Regions from separate parts of the Aerococcus loyolae genome, predicted to be linked through region 2. Evidence: riboswitches for the same ligand, from Rfam matches in the RefSeq annotation. Region 2 holds a riboswitch; the other holds the start of a gene.
What was found. A riboswitch is a leader RNA that binds a small molecule or an ion and turns the genes downstream of it on or off. The one in region 2 is predicted to bind FMN.
Positions count from the first base shown of each region.

Region 1: another riboswitch for FMN. It lies ahead of CJ190_RS07070 (energy-coupling factor ABC transporter ATP-binding protein); the one in region 2 lies ahead of CJ190_RS03250 (ECF transporter S component).

Region 1 covers NZ_CP126958.1:1,573,612-1,582,133, forward strand. The annotation lists gene CJ190_RS07065 (energy-coupling factor ABC transporter ATP-binding protein) at 1-835, opposite strand, end outside; gene CJ190_RS07070 (energy-coupling factor ABC transporter ATP-binding protein) at 811-1,650, opposite strand; FMN riboswitch at 1,716-1,841, opposite strand; gene CJ190_RS07075 (acyltransferase family protein) at 1,893-3,776, opposite strand; gene rplQ (50S ribosomal protein L17) at 3,986-4,366, opposite strand; gene CJ190_RS07085 (DNA-directed RNA polymerase subunit alpha) at 4,394-5,338, opposite strand; gene rpsK (30S ribosomal protein S11) at 5,415-5,810, opposite strand; gene rpsM (30S ribosomal protein S13) at 5,842-6,207, opposite strand; gene rpmJ (50S ribosomal protein L36) at 6,233-6,346, opposite strand; gene infA (translation initiation factor IF-1) at 6,370-6,588, opposite strand; gene CJ190_RS07110 (adenylate kinase) at 6,688-7,341, opposite strand; gene secY (preprotein translocase subunit SecY) at 7,362-8,522, opposite strand, start outside.
Region 2 covers NZ_CP126958.1:728,387-736,908, forward strand. The annotation lists gene xerD (site-specific tyrosine recombinase XerD) at 1-735, shown strand, start outside; gene CJ190_RS03220 (FxLYD domain-containing protein) at 853-1,659, opposite strand; gene CJ190_RS03225 (NAD-dependent protein deacylase) at 1,794-2,525, shown strand; gene CJ190_RS03230 (hypothetical protein) at 2,655-3,059, shown strand; gene CJ190_RS03235 (segregation and condensation protein A) at 3,056-3,826, shown strand; gene scpB (SMC-Scp complex subunit ScpB) at 3,823-4,383, shown strand; gene CJ190_RS03245 (pseudouridine synthase) at 4,383-5,105, shown strand; FMN riboswitch at 5,161-5,279, shown strand; gene CJ190_RS03250 (ECF transporter S component) at 5,388-5,978, shown strand; gene CJ190_RS03255 (hypothetical protein) at 6,092-6,607, opposite strand; gene CJ190_RS03260 (IS30 family transposase) at 6,740-7,810, shown strand; gene CJ190_RS03265 (helix-turn-helix domain-containing protein) at 7,961-8,522, opposite strand, start outside.

The DNA.
Region 1 (8,522 bases), 850 kb from region 2:
TACTATCCGCGAGTTGGTCAACGGTTAGCGGATTGTCTTGGAGTTGAATTCCTGCTTGGTCAGCTAAAACCGCCTTAAATTCTAAACTATCAGGTAGTGACAGGCTATGGTCTCTGAGCCAGTCAGCATCAGAAAAGATTTCTGCTGTGGGTCCTTGACGAACCACGGTTCCTTTATTCATCACGACAATATGATTGGCATATTGGGCGGCGTCATTCATTTGATGGGTCACCAGAACCACCGTCAACTGGCGTTCCTTATAGAGTCGGTAGAACATGGCCATCATGTCCCGGTGGCCTTTAGGATCCAAACCAGCCGTGGGTTCGTCCAAGACTAAGACCTGGGGTTCCATGGCAAGGATACCAGCAATAGCTACTCGACGCATTTGCCCACCAGATAAGTCAAAGGGTGATTGGTCATAAAGCTCACTCGCTAACCCAACTAAGTCAAGGGCTTCAATGGCTTTTTGACGGGCTTCTTCCTCACTGGCTCCGTAGTTTAAGGGGCCAAACATGACATCTTTAAGGACAGTCTCTTCAAAAAGTTGCGACTCGGGGAACTGAAAAACAATCCCTACTTGGCTGCGGATGCGCCGTAGAACTTCCCCTTTAGAATTCTTGGTCACCTGGTCTGGCCCAATCTGAACTGTTCCTTGGGTAGGCTTCAGGAGGCCGTTAAGGTGTTTGATGGCGGTTGACTTCCCGCTACCGGTATGGCCAATAAAGGCGGTAAAACTTTGGTCGGGAATGGTTAAATTGACATCATGCAAAGACAAGGTTTCAAAGGGAGTGCCTGCCCCATAAGCATAACTTACGCCTTGGAATTCAATTTGCATAAGTAATCCACCAACCCTTCCTCAGTATAGTAATCTTTTTTAAATGAAAAACCACGTTGGGCTAGGGCATTTTTTAATTGCGCACTAAAGGGCACGCCCAATCCCATATCGATCAACTTATCCCCATAGGAAAATATTTCTGCCGGTTTGCCTTCATTAACGATTTCTCCCTGGCGGAAAACTAAGATCCGGTCCGCACTGGCCGCTTCACTTAAGTCATGGGTAATGGATAGGACGGTGAGCTGGCTCTTTTCCTTTAGACGGCGGATGACCTCCATCACTTCTTCACGCCCTTCTGGGTCAAGCATGGAAGTAGCTTCATCTAAGATAATGACCCGGGGCTGGAGGGCAATAATGCCAGCAATGGCTACCCGTTGTTTTTGCCCCCCTGATAAGTTACTGGGTTCATATTGCCGATAAGCCGACATACCGACTTCTTCTAAGGCCCAATTGACCCGCTCGACCATTTCATCGTGTGGCACCGCAGCATTCTCCAAGCCAAAGGCCACATCGTCTTCAACAGTAGCCCCAACGAATTGATTATCAGGATTTTGAAAAACCAGACCAATATTTTGCCGGATCGTCCAGACATTAGCTTCATTGAGCTCTAAGTCGGCTACCCGAATCTGGCCGGATTCTGCTTCTAATAAGCCATCAATTAGTTTGGCCATGGTAGATTTTCCTGAGCCATTATGACCGATAATGGCTACCCATTCTTGGTCAAAGATATCAAAAGAAACCTGTTTGATGGTTTGTTTGTCTTCTTCCTTATCATAGCGAAAGCTAACATCTTTGACAGAGATGATCGACTCCAAGTTGTCTCCCCATTTCTAAAATAAAACCCTCCGTTCAAATTAACGGAGGGGCTATAGTTATCGTATTCACTCTTCTCCTATCAGACTTTACTGTCGGTACTAGAATTACACTAGTTCATTCCTATCAATCCCTTGATAGCTTGCGGACTTTTACCGCCGGTCGGGAAACGCTCCCTGCCCCGAAGATATCTGTAAATCTCTTATTAGTGTAACGGAACCAGTGCTATATTTCAACTGATTTATCACTTATTATCTTCAATTAGTGCCCGTCCCACATAGTCGGTCCAAGCCTTGACCCCCGCTTTTGAGAAGTGAATGCCATCTTGGCTGAGCCAATCGGCTTGGGCATTTTGATCATAGTAAGCGGACCAATCAATTAATTGACAGTCCTTCCTGCTATCAGCGGTTGCTTTCAAGGCTTCGTTAACTTGTTGGCGCCAAGGTCGGTTGACATGGGTATTGACCAGGTAAATCTTCTTACCTTCAAAGCGTTTCAGCAATTGGTTGATTTGTTGGGAAGTAAAGCCACCATTGGCTCCTAAGTCTACCACCACTTTATCCTGGATCTCATTATCAGCGCTAAAGCTATCGATCATTTCACCTGCTTGGTAGACTTGGAGTCCCACCTTGGCACAGATATTTGACCGTGGGAAGAGGGCCGTAATCCCCTTAGAGACATCGATGGTTAAGGAGTCGCCTAAGAAGGTAAAACTGAGGCCGTTCGCCTGGTAGAGGACCTCATTGGAGAAATCACTGACAATGGCCTGTTGGTCTTGACTGAGCGATTGCCGGTATTTTTCAATATCTTCGTCACTATCACTAGCGATGGTATGCTTTTCCCGGTTGGCTTGTTCGATCGCTTCACGGGCCTCCCGGGCTTCAGCTTCAGACTTGAGAACCACTTCGCCCTTAGGTGCCGTCACCAGGGCAAAGAGAGCCAGGGCTAGAACCAGGGTAAAGCCCCAAAAGAGAACTTTTTGATACCAAGGAGTCTCCTTAGACCGGACTTGACGAAAGCCTGTAATTAAACGCAGGGGCTCCCCTTTAGGCCGTAAATAAATCGGGACTGTCACTAAGCGCTGGTTAACTAAGGCGTCTAAGAGTAGACCTATTACAAAGATGGCCAAGACCTGTAACCACGGTTGCATGGTAAACCAGTTTTGTTGACTGGCGTGAGCGGTAAAGACAATATAAATCGGATAATAGGTCAGGTAGACAAAATAATTCTTCCGCCCGATATAGGCCAAAGGCTTAAAACGAAGAGCCTTACCAATAAAGGACTGATCTTGGACAATAGCCAAGACAAATAAGACTACCAGTAGGTCAAAGACCAACATGCCCCCGTAGTAAGTCCATATGGAAGAATCATTCAAGAATTTCATCAAGACTGCTAATATACCAGCAGTCACTAGGGCAATTAAGTCTGGCGTCCAAGACGTCTTAAGCAAGCGATGTGAGAAGTCCATGCTTTCTTCCCCCATCAAGAAAGCAATGCTTCCCAGTAAAAAGGAAAATAAGCGGCTATCGGTCCCATAGTAGGCCCGACTGGGATCTTGACCGGGAGTAAAGATAAAAGCCATCCAGGCCACTGACATCAAGGCTAAGACGATTAAGAAATAAGTAAAATGCTGTTTGGTCATCCGCCGCCGCAGTAAGCCATAGATGAAATAAAAAACCACTAGCGATTGTAGGTAGACCCCTAAGTACCAAAGATGGGTCAAAAGCGAGGGGTGGAGAAATTCAGCAAAATAGGAAGACCCGATGGCAATCTGATACCAGTTATTGACAAAGGCCAAGCTGGAGAAGACCACTGGGCGGATATTGGTTAACAGCTCAGGTTGAAATAGAAGTAAGAGCGCTAGTAAGAGAATAATAAAAAAGACCAAGGGCCAAAACATCTTCCCTAAGCGCCTGAAAAACTGCCAGCCCAGTCTGAAGGACTTGCCTTCCCTAAACCGCCGTTCTAACTGACTGATCACCAAGTAGCCTGATAGGATTAAGAATATATCCACCGCTAAAAAGCCACCCGGCAAGGAATTGGTGAAGAAATGATAGCAAATGATGGCAAGCATGGCAAAGAGCCTCAGGGTATCTAGCTGAGGTAAATATAGCCGTTCTTGGCGCATGGGGAAACCTCTTCTCTATAAATGTTCATTAACATTATTATTATAACAAATATTCTCTACCGAAAACTAAAAAAGCGCAAAAAAAAAGACATATAATATGTCTCAATAAAAAACAAACTTTTTCATCCCTAGACTTCTGCCTAGGGATGAAAGAGCTAGACTCGGAAAGAGGCAAAAGCCCCTTTCCATCATCATAACACTCAAAAGTTTTATACTAATTCAATAATCGCCATTGGAGCGTTGTCGCCACGACGTGGTTCGGTTTTCAAAATACGAGTATAACCACCTTGACGGTCAGCGTAGCGTTCACCTAAGTCATTGAATAACTTTTGAAGAACGGTTTCAATAACGATTTTTTCGTCTTCAACACGAACATCGCTCACTTCATTACGTAAGTAACTTGCTGCGCGACGACGAGAAGCGAGATCGCCTTTTTTACCTAAAGTGATCATTTTTTCAGCAGTTTTACGAATTTCTTTAGCGCGAGTTTCAGTCGTGGTAATGCGTTCGTTGATTAATAAGTCAGTAGTTAAATCACGTAATAAGGCTTTACGTTGAGAGCTACTACGACCTAATTTACGGTAACTCATTCTTAGTATTCCTCCTTCTTAAAGATATTAGTCATCATCTTTTAAAGATAAGTCTAATGCGTCGAGTTTGCCCTTGACTTCGTCTAATGATTTACGTCCTAGGTTACGGACCTTCATCATTTCTGCTTCAGTCTTTTGAGTAAGTTCTTCAACGGTGTTAATCCCTGCCCGTTTCAAGCAGTTATAGGACCGTACCGATAAGTCTAATTCCTCAATGGTCATTTCGAGCATTTTTTCTTTTTGTGTTTCTTCTTTCTCAACCATGATTTCAGCTTCTTGAGCTTCATCAGTTAGGCTAACAAAGATTGCAAGATGTTCCGTTAAGACTTTAGCCGCTAAGCTTAAAGCTTCCTTAGGGGCAATCGTTCCATCCGTCCAAATATCGAAAGTCAATTTATCGTACTCATTGACTTCACCGATCCGGGTATTTTCTACTTGGTAGTTAACCTTCTTGATTGGTGTATAGATTGAATCGACCGGAATGACACCAATAGGCATGTCGTCCGTTTTGTTGTTTTCAGCACGAACAAAGCCACGTCCATTCTTAACATGCATCAGAATATGGATTTTGGCACCTTCAGCCAAAGAACAAATATGTAGATCTGGATTCAAAACATCGAAGTCCGCATCAGCAGTAATATCTGCAGCAGTTACTTCAGCTGGTCCAGTGATATCAAGTTCAATGTCCTTTTCATCGACATCGTATAATTTAAGCGCAAGTTGCTTAATATTAAGAACAATTTGGGTAACGTCTTCACGTACTCCTGGAATAGTTGAAAATTCATGTAAAACATTTTCAATCTTTATCGATGTAACAGCTGTCCCTGGTAATGAGGATAAAAGTACACGACGAAGGGAATTACCTAAAGTCGTCCCATAACCTCTCTCTAGTGGTTCGACAGCGAATTTACCAAACTTATTATCTTCGCTGGTTTCAATGGTTTCGATATTTGGCTTTTCAATTTCGATCATCTAGTAGTTTACCCCTTTCAAAACGTGAAAACTTGCACCTTTAAGTAAGTCCAAATGCATCAATCGTTTTAAAACATTAAACACGACGACGTTTTGGAGGACGACAACCATTATGAGGAATAGGTGTTACATCACGAATTGCAGTAACTTCTAATCCTGCAGCTTGAAGTGCACGAATAGCAGATTCACGACCAGAGCCAGGACCTTTTACCGATACTTCTACGGTTTTCATCCCATGATCCATTGCTGTTTTAGCAGCTGTTTCTGAAGCTAATTGTGCAGCATATGGTGTTGATTTACGGGAACCTTTAAAGCCAAGAGCCCCTGCAGAAGACCAAGAAATCGCATTTCCTTGTTCATCAGTAATCATCACAATAGTATTGTTGAATGTTGAGTGGATATGTGCAACGCCTGACTCAACATGCTTCTTGACACGACGTTTACGTGATCCTTGACGTTTTGCTTTTGCCATCTGTATGCTAACCTCCTTTATTTTAAATTAATTATTTCTTCTTAGCGATTGCTAAGCCACGTTTACCTTTACGGGTACGTGCGTTATTTTTAGTATTTTGTCCACGAACTGGTAAGCCACGACGGTGACGCATACCACGGTATGAACCAATTTCTTGTAAACGTTTGATATCCATATTGATATCGCGGCGTAAGTCACCTTCAACTTTGATCTTGTCCACTTCTTTACGTAGGCGGTCAAGTTCATCGTTAGTGAGGTCACGAACACGAGTATCTTCGGAAACATCACAAGCTTCACAAATCTTTTCAGCAGTGGCTTTACCGATACCGAAAATGTAGGTTAATGAGATAACAACGCGTTTATCTCTAGGAATATCTACTCCTGCAATACGTGCCATTTATCTGGTCCCTCCTATCTATTAATTAACCTTGACGTTGTTTATGTTTAGGGTTCGCACAAATAACCATCACACGGCCACTACGGCGAATTACCTTGCATTTTTCACAAATAAGTTTTACTGATGCTCTAACTTTCACTCTTTTACCTCCTTATACCACCATTACTTGAATCGGTAGGTAATACGTCCTTTACTTAAGTCATAAGGAGACATTTCTACCTTTACACGGTCGCCAGGTAAAATACGGATATAATTAACACGCATTTTTCCTGAAATATGCGCTAAAACTTCAAAGCCGTTTTCGAGCTCGACTTTGAACATTGCATTTGGTAACGATTCAGTAACAGTACCTTCAACTTCAATCATATCTTCTTTAGCCACAATATATCCTCCCAGTCTATCCAAGTAATAGCTTCAAACAGTAGGTGTATCTTTCGACTAACTCGAATATTTTACCACAACAAAGAATAGTTATCAAGTCTAATCTTCGATAACTTCAGAAATGCGGTTAAAGACATTTTCAATGCCAATGTCGCCAGGAACCTTATAGAGTTTGCCCTTAGCTTCATAGAATTCAACCAGGGGCTTGGTTTGTTCGAGGTTCACCTGGATACGATTTTCGACAACTTCAGCCTTGTCATCCTCACGTTGGTAGAAATCATGACTCCCACAACGGTCACAGGTGTTTTCTTCTTTTGGTGGGTTAGAGTTAACATTATAAGTTGCCCCACATGAACGACAAATGATTCTACCGGTTAAACGTTGTTTTAACACCTCAGGATCAACATCAATGTAAATGACTGCATCAATGGGTTGATCAATACTTGCCGTAATCTCTTCCAAAGCCTCGGCTTGGTTGATGGTTCTTGGGAAACCATCTAACATATAGCCTTCATCGTCTTTGACTTGAGCTAAGCGATCTTTGACAATGCCGTTGGTTACTTCATCAGGTACTAAAGAACCAGAATCCATATAGGACTTGGCCTTCTTCCCTAATTCCGTGCCGTCAGCCATAGCTTGGCGGAACATATCACCAGTAGAAATATGAGGAATTTTATAAGCTGCTTCAATGCGTTCAGCTTGGGTTCCCTTACCTGCACCAGGTAGGCCCATCAAAATAATATTTCTTTTCATCTCTATGCACTCCCAATTTCCTATTCACGAATGAATCCAATATAACGATGTTTGATTAAACGTCCTTCAATTTGTTTATAGGTATCTAATGCGACTCCGACAACGATCAACAAGCTAGTCCCACTTAAAGCGACTCTTTGTGACATATCTAAGACATACGATAGCACTAAAGGCGCGGTTGCAATGGCCATTAAGAACAGTGCACCAAAGAAACTTAGACGATTGAGAACCGTTGAAATAAACTGTTCAGTCGCTAAACCAGGACGAACACTAGGAATGTAGGCACCTGATTTTTGGAAGTTCTCAGCCACTCGTTCTGGATTGATTTGAATATGGGCATAGAAGAAAGTGAACAGAATAATCGTCACCGCATATAGGGTAATTCCTAAAGGATCTTGTAGTGAAAAGATCCGTGAGACGAGTTTAAACCATTCAGCCTCTCCGTGAGAAGCTCTAAAGAAATTCAAGATCGTTTGCGGAACCATGATTAAGGAACTGGCAAAGATCACTGGGATAACGCCAGCTGAATTGATTTTCAATGGTAGGTGAGCACGTTGGTTAGCACTATTGGCCCGTTTAGAATAGCGCACCGGAATCCGGCGTTCAGCCTGGTTGATAAAGACCACAAAGGTAATGATTAGGATCATTATCAGGATAAAGGCCAATGCCAATAGGCCATTTTGAACCAAGGCGTTGCCTTCCACCTTGAGAAGTTTGGAACTTACAAAAGCGACAATTTCTGTAGGGACGCGTGAAACGATCCCTGCAAAAATAATCAATGAGGTTCCGTTACCTACCCCATATTGGGTAATTTGCTCCCCAATCCAGGTTACAAACATGGATCCAGCTGTCATAATCAAGGCAATGAATAAGTATGTTGTCGTACTTGGGTTTTGAATTAAACCAAATTGGGCTAATGAGTTAAACCCTAAAGACAATGCTAATGATTGAAAGAAAGCGATCGCTACTGCAAAGTAACGCGTCCATTTATTTAACTTCCGACGCCCTACCTCCCCTTGCTTGGACCACTCGGTAAATGATGGAACAATTTCCATCTGCAAGAGCTGGATAACAATCGAAGCAGTAATGTAGGGTGAAACACCTAAGGAGAAGATGGAGTAACTCGCTAAGGCTCCACCACCAAAGGTATTTAACAAGCCGAATAGGCCCGAATTTGCTAA
Region 2 (8,522 bases):
ATCCAACAGCTGGAAAAGTTAAACCAAAAGGGTCGAGCAGTCTCAACCATGAGTCAATATTTATCGACCCTACGCCATTTCTTTAAATATTTGATTTTAGACTCAGTGATTGAAGAAAATCCGGTAGAAAATATCTCCTTGCCTAAGAAGAAACAGCAGCTCCCTCAAGTGCTAAGTATTGAAGAAGTTGATCGTTTGTTAGAAATTCCGGATGTCAATACGACCCTTGGCTTGCGAGACCGGAGCTTATTAGAGTTACTTTATGCAAGTGGACTGCGGGTGAGTGAATTGGTTCACTTAAAAATGAGTGACTTTCACGAAGACCTAGGCTTTCTCCAAACGATTGGTAAGGGTAACAAGGAGCGCATTATTCCTCTAGGAGAAGTGGCCAAAGATTGGCTACAGATTTATCTCAAAGAAAGTCGTCCCAAACTCTTGAAGGAAAATGATCAATCTCAAGGAATGATTTATTTGAACCATCATGGACGCCCCCTTAGTCGGCAAGGCGTTTGGAAGAAGCTCAAGCAATATATCCAAGCTGCTGGGATAACAAAAGAAGTCAGCCCCCATACCTTGCGTCACTCATTTGCCACGCATTTATTGGAAAATGGGGCAGACTTAAGAGTGGTTCAAGAACTTTTGGGCCATGCTGATATTTCTACCACGCAAATTTATACCCACATCCATTCGCAACATATGCGCGAAATTTATAAAAAGACATTTCCAAGGGCATAGAAAAAGAGGTTGGAAATTTTTCCCAACCTCTTTCTCTATTGACGACTCTTGTAAGATGTCTACGCTAAGTATCCGAAACAGACCCTATAAACATTCACTTATCCTCTTAGATTGAAATTACTTTTCAATCGATAGGTCATCATTCAATTCGATTTGAATGTGAGCTGCTTGAGGAGCAGTATTCTTAATGGTTACAGTTTGGCTTTCACCTTGTTTGAGTCGGTCAGTCTTCCAAGTATCAGAAGCCAACTCTTTTTGGTCAGCATCGACAAATTTAAAGGTTATTCCCAAATTCACCAAATCAGCTTTGGAGTGGTTAGTTAATGTCCCCGTCATGACAATGCTTTGGTCAGTACTTGCCGCTTGGTCAACAGTGAATTGTAAATTATTTAAATCCTCTTCAAGTTGAGAATAGGCTGCTTTACGGAAGTCAAGATTTTCTTTAGCCTCTTCAAGGGCTTTGGAATTTTTATCTGCGTCAATTTCTTCCAAAGCTTCTGCTTGAATGATAAAGCGTGAATCTTGGGATAAGTCTTTCAGGATATCAATTCGCTTCCGGTAATGATCATTAAAGGCAGTCTGACTATCGAAGGTAGCCGGCTCTTGGTTCAAAGCATCCACACAAGCTTTTAATTCATTTAAGTAGTCCTTCACCTTATTTTCTAAATCTTTATCTTTAAAGCTTTGGTCTTGATACTTTTTCATTTCCTCCCACTCAGTATTGAAGGAATTAATGAGGGCTTGACTACCTGCATTGTCACTATTTTTATCGACTTGGCTAGCTGCTTCCTGTTTCTTTTGCCAGGTGGTAAAGAGATCACTAAAAAATAGGTCATCGGTTTTGTTTTGCGAAGAGCAAGCACTTAGAAAGAATAAGGTCGCACAGAGGCAGGCCAAGGCAATGATTTTCTTGAATGGCTTCATTAAATAGGTCCTTTCTACATTTAAGTTGATATTATTATATCATTACTTTAATAGGCATAGAAAAGAATTGAAAGGAAAAGCCATTCGAAGATCATGCTAAACTTTGATACAATAGAACTATAGGAGGGCTGGTAATGAATAAGATCGAAACTTTAAAAAATATGATTTATGAAAGTGATCGGATCGTCTTCTTTGGAGGAGCAGGAGTATCCACAGCAAGTGGCATTCCTGATTTTCGTTCTGCGGATGGTTTATTTATGCAAGATTCTGGATATCAGGTCAGTGCAGAAGAAATTATTTCACATTCTTTCTTTGAGAAATATCCCCAAATATTCTTTGACTATTACTTTGATCATTTAGTTTATCCAGATGCTAAACCCAATGCCTGTCACCGCTATTTAGCTGATTTAGAAGCTAAGGGGAAAGAAGTTGCCATTGTCACTCAAAATATCGATGGTCTTCATCAAGAGGCGGGAAGTCAAAAAGTCTATGAATTACATGGCAATGTCTGGGATAATTACTGTCTAAAATGTAAACGACACTATCGGACAGAAGACTTAGAAAAAGATGAGCAAGGGATCCCACGATGCAGCTTTGACCAGGCCATCGTACGCCCTAATGTCGTTCTTTACGAAGAGGCACTCGATCAAAAAGAGATATTAGGGGCGGTTAGAGCCATTGAGCAAGCGGACTTGATGATCGTTGCTGGGACTTCTTTAAGAGTCTATCCTGCCGCTGGTTTAATTGATTATTTTAATGGCTCTTATTTAGCAGTCATTAATAAAACAAAGATTCAAGTGGATAGAAAAGATACGCTGGTCTTTGAGGATTCCTTAACTAATGTCTTTAAGGCTTTAGATATTTAAGAATGTTATTTCAAAAAGGTTTCTATTTTTATGGTATTGGATATTTGCTTAGAAAAGTGAGTATTTTCTTTTTGGGGCGTTTATGATAGTCTATGAACCATAGAATCTTTAAGAGAGGTTAGGTGAGTTATGCTAATTCCATACATTTCAAATTATGAGAAAGTAGTTATGGGTTTGTTATCTTATCTAGATGCCTATAAGTCTATGGATGACTTGATGGCAGAAATGAAGCGTATAAAAACAGGTAAGCGTCAACTTTACTTATGGCGTGATGAAGAAACCGATAATATTGTCGGTATTATTGGTTTTGACCAAGATGAGGAAAAAGAATTACTATTAGTACGATATAGCTCAGTTAATCCTTCTTTCGACCAAAATGAGATTACCTATGCCATGCTGACTGCTTTAACCCAGGAATTTCCTATGTATACCATTAGCGGCTCACTAGCTATGTCTGATATCTTAAAAGGATGGGCCTTACATGAGCAACGTACCATGCCACATATCATTCATCACGATGGGGAAGGTTTATGAATAAAACTAAGCAAGAAAACACTGAAACTTCTAATGATGAATTACACATCGATCTAGCGGCTTTTGAGGGGCCGCTAGATTTGCTTTTGCACTTAATTAAGCAGATGGAAGTTGATATTTTTGATATTCCCATTGTTGATATCACCAACCAATATCTAGAAACGATTCACCGCCACCAAAAAAGGGACTTGGAACTAGCTAGTGACTATTTGATTATGGCGGCCAGTTTAATTGAAATTAAGACTAAATTACTCTTACCCAAAAAAGCCATGGAAAAAGAAGAGGAAGACGATCCACGTGCCGATTTAGTCCAACAATTACTAACTTATAAGCAATATAAGGCTGTCTCAGCTATCTTAGAAGAAAAACAAGCTGACCGGTCTTTGAGTTACTCTAAAGAGGCCAGTGACCTCTCTGATTTACAAGCCGTTGTGCCTTTGCCTGAAAACGAAGTAAGCAGTGAAGACCTCTTATCGGCCTTAAAAAAAATGTTTTTACGCTTGAAGCAAGAACAACCACTTGAAAGAACTGTAAAAGGGGAAACTTTTACTATTGATGAGGCGATTACGAGTATCGAAGAAGCCTTGGACCAAGAGCCAGACCACTTGTCCTTTTTTTCTTTGCTGAGTTCGAATCAACCCAATAAAGAAAAAGTTGTGACTTATTTTCTGGCTTTGTTACAATTAGTTAAACAAGGAAAATTACTTATCCAGCAAGATCAGATTGCTGCAGATATAAGCATACAAAAGAAGGATGATGGGGATTGACCATTGAGGGAGCTTGCGAAAGTTTGTTATTTGTTGCTGGTGAGGAAGGCCTTAGCCTAGAGGAACTAGCTAATCTTTTAGATCTTTCTAAAGAAAAGGTCCAGTATCGTTTGTGGAACTTAGACAAGAAATTAAAAACTGATAGCCAGCGGGGGCTTGAATTAGTATGCCTAGGAGGTCGCTATCAATTACTGACCCAAAAGACCTATGCTGACTTGATCCAAAAATATGCCGTCAGTCCTTTTGCTTTGAAGCTGTCCCAACAAGCCTTGGAAACCTTGGCAGTGATTGCCTACCAAGGCCCAATTACCCGATTAGAAATTGATGAAATCAGGGGGGTTCAATCGCAAGCCATGATCAAACGGCTCTTATTGCATGATTTGATTGAAGAAGCAGGGCGAAAAGAGGGACCTGGACGTCCGATTCTTTACCAAGTAACTAATTATTTTTATCAATATTTTGGATTGAATTCAATAGCCGACCTCCCTGACATATCATCCCTTTTACCTGAAGAAGAGGAAGATAAGGGCTTATTTGATGAAGAAGGAGATAAATAATGGAAAGATTACAAAAGGTTATTGCCCATGCTGGTGTGGCTTCTAGACGTGATGCTGAAAAATTAATCCTTGCAGGTCGGGTGCAGGTCAATGGCCAGGTGGTTACTGAACTCGGCACGAAGGTGACAAAGAAAGACCTCGTTGAAGTTGACCAGGTGCCTATATATAAAGAAGAACCTGTTTACTACTTATTCAATAAGCCGGATGGGGTCATTTCTTCTGTTGCTGATGACAAAGGGAGAAAAGTAGTCGTTGATTATTTTAAAGAGATTCCCCAACGTATTTATCCTATCGGGCGTTTAGATTATCATACGACTGGAGTCTTACTTTTAACCAATGATGGGGAGTTTGCTAATTTATTAATGCATCCTCGTTACGAAATTGATAAGGTCTACGTGGCTAAGGTAAAGGGTTATCCTAGTCCCGATGCTCTTAAGCGCTTAGAAGAAGGTCTAGTGATAGACGGGCAGAAAACCGCTAAGGCTAGGGCAAGAATTCGGAAAAATAAGGCTGCTAAGGAAAATGCAACCGTTGAGTTGACAATTCATGAAGGACGTAATCGTCAAGTCCGTAAGATGCTTGAAGCAATTGGTCATCCCGTAAAACGTTTGAACCGCGAACGCTATGGCTTTTTAACGACTGAAGGTCTAGGAGTGGGTGAATATCGGCCATTATTAAAAGCTGAAGTTGAGCGTTTAAAACAATATGCCTTACAAAAATAAAACGCTTGCATTTCTCCTATAATGGGGTTATATTTTATTTGTAAAATTAAATAAATGAAATCTTCGGGGCAGGGTTAGATTCCCGATCGGCGGTGATAGTCCGCGAATCAGTGAGCTGATAGAACTAGTGAAATTCTAGTACCGACTGTAAAGTCAGAATGGGAGAAGATAGTAAATACTTACTAATTAATTCTTTTCATTGAAGACTTGCGGTGAAAGGAATTTTTTATTTTAAAGAAATAACAATTAACCCTGACTGAGAAGAAGAAAGGGGAAATTGTTATGAAAACAAGTACACGTCAGTTAATTGTTACCGCAGTGATGGGGGCTATTGCCTTTATCCTTATGATGTTTTCTTTTCCGATATTGCCTGCTATACCTTTCTTAAAGGTCGATTTTTCTGATGTACCGATCCTATTCACCACCTTTTTGTTTGGTCCATGGAGTGGTGCAGGGGCTGCTTTTGTACGGAACTTTTTGCACTATATTCAAACAGGTGGCAATGCGGGTTACCCAATCGGAGATATGGCTTCTTTCATAGCCACTCTTTCTTATTGCTTGCCAATTTACTATATTTTACGTAATTATGATCTTCGTTTGAGCAAAGAAGTTGAAACGGCTAAGTACTATGTCAAAGTCTGCTTTGCTTTTGCAATTGGTAGCGTATTAATGACGTTTGTCCTTTCCTTGGCTAACTACTATGTCATTACTCCTTTCTATATGGCCGTGATGAATTTTGAAATTCCTAATATGCAAGAATATATTCTTTATGGCATAGTACCCTTTAATTTACTCAAGGGTCTGATTATTTCGGTAGCTAACTTTATTGTTCTATCGGCTGCCTTACCTGTAGCTAAGCGACGTTTAGTTTAGTCCAGGGCTCTTATTATTAGCTAGATAAATCCCTTGCCATTGAAATAAAAAAGACACCAGCTTAATGAGAAGCTAATACTTACTTGGCTCCTTAAGCTGGTGTTTTTATTTGCTTATTTTTTGTGGAGAGGGCATTCTTCTTCCTGGTCTTGAGAAAATTTGAGTTGGTTAATCATTTGGTAAATCCAACCTAAATCTTCAGTAGTTAGATCATCTTTGATTGTATGGATAGTTATGCCTTTAAGATTGAACAAGGGGTAGGTGGTTAATAAAATATCAATCCTTGAACTATCTAGGTCTTCCATAAAGTAAGTATCTATAATGGGGGTGACCTCAATTAATGAGCCAAAAAACAGATGGAGTTTGCCACAGATTTCCTTAGTACTGTAAGAACGACTGGTATAAACCGCGATATTTAGGCGTTTATAGTCCTTGTAAAAATGATTGATAGTTAAGGGATAAAATGAATAGACATAAGAAAACATAATAGCCGTACGTTTGGCAATTAGCTCTTTACTGAAATAGGATTGAAAACTTTCTAGAATTGGCTGTAAACGGGCGTTAAAGCCAGGAAGAAAGAGTTCCCATTTTTCTTTTAGATTATCGATTTCTAAAGCAGTCAATTGCATCTTAGAGTAATTTTCATTTTCATTTAAATGGTAAATTGTAAAATGAAGTGCATAGAGAAAAGGACGACAAAAAACCAGTGATGCTCTATACTTAAAAGCGTCTAAACCCAAGTAAAGGAGCACTCACTGGCTATGAAACATTCTAACACGAAACCTAGATCATATACACACCTTTCTGCAGAAAAACGCGGAATTATCCAAGCAATGCACCAAGAAGGACATAAACAGAAAGAGATTGCTGACGCCGTTGGCGTCAATCAATGCACCATATCTCGTGAACTAAAACGTGGAAAAACACGTCAAATGAACTATGATCATACCTACGTTGATGTCTATCTTGCAGAAACTGGCTCGCGTGTTTATAAAGATAATCGGTCAAATTCTAAAGCCAGAGGCGCTTTGTATGGAAAATCTAACTTCATTAAAGCCTTTGAGGAAGCCTTACTGACACCTAAAGAAGACCGTATTTTCAGTGTTGATACGTTTATTCATGATTACCGCAGAAAACACCCTTTAGAAAGAGTTCCTTGCACCAAAACCATGTATAAATATATCAATCTTGGTTTATTAAATGTGAGGAATATTGATCTTCCTATGAAAACAAGGATTCGTCCAAGAAAACAACCTAGTGAACCGCGTGGGACGAATAAAAAGGTATTTGGAAAAAGCATTGATCAGCGATGCCCAGACGTCCTTTCAAGAGAAGAATTTGGTCACTGGGAGCTTGACCTCGTGATAGGAAAGAAGACTAAAGGAGAGCCATGTCTTATTACTCTAGTTGAACGGAAAACGCGAAAATTCCTCACCAAGAAGACTTGGAAGTGGGATGCAGATTCCATTGTAAAATCGGTTAAAAAGGTGATTCTTAAAGAGGGTCAAGCGTGTTTTAAAACCTTAACGACCGATAACGGCAGTGAATTTTCTAAACTATCTCAGCTTGAGTATGCTCTGAAGGATTTGGAAGTCTTTTTCGCCCATGCCTATTCAGCTTGGGAAAAAGGCAGTAATGAGAGACATAATCGCATGTTAAGAGAATTCTTGCCCAAAGGGACAAGCTTTAAAAAGCTGACATACCAGGAACTCGCACACTATACGAATACAATAAATAATCGCTTTAGAAAGGTCTTAGATTATCAAACCCCTAACGACTGTTATAACCTAGAAGTTGCGAAACTTCAGGAAACGCTTAAAGAAGCAGGCTAAAGTGCTTAACAAAGCATAGAGATTCAGTGTGGGCCAGTCAAGGTCCGCTTCGCTCTCCACCTTGACAGCCCCACCCTGAATCTCTAAATGATAATCAAGCACTTTAAGCTAGAGAAAAACGGGCCAAGAATTATTGACTTTATCAGCTTTTTAGTTATTTGGCATGACACTGGGATTTTTTAAAATAAATATGCACTTGATATTGCAATTTACCTTTTCATTTAAATCGAGATTATTCTGACAGCAATTATAGAGTAATAAAAGCAATAAATCCTTCTTATCTTGGTCTAAAGGACTTAATCGCTGGCTGGTCGTTAGTTGATCCAATTCTTCAAAGAAGTTAGAAACGGCTTGAGAATGATCATTTGAAGAACGGATTTCTTCTTGTAAGGCTTGGATAGATAAGTAGGTGGTGTGTGGTGCTAGTCCGACTAAGAGTTGGCGGACGGCTTCAGAGTTGATGGACACTTTTAGACGATATTCGATATCAAAGATAGTAAATTGAGCTTTTGTGGCGGTTAAGGATTCTTGTAAGCTCGATAGGTCCCTAGGTAAGTAACTGTCTTGGACCAAGTTTTTATGCTTATAACGAATTAAATTGATGGCAAGAATAATGGGAAACATGGGGTGACTACTATAAAGTCCTAGGCTAGGAATGGAGTGTCTTAAGTAGAGGGAAATTTTGTTGATGTCCTGATGACTCACCTCATTA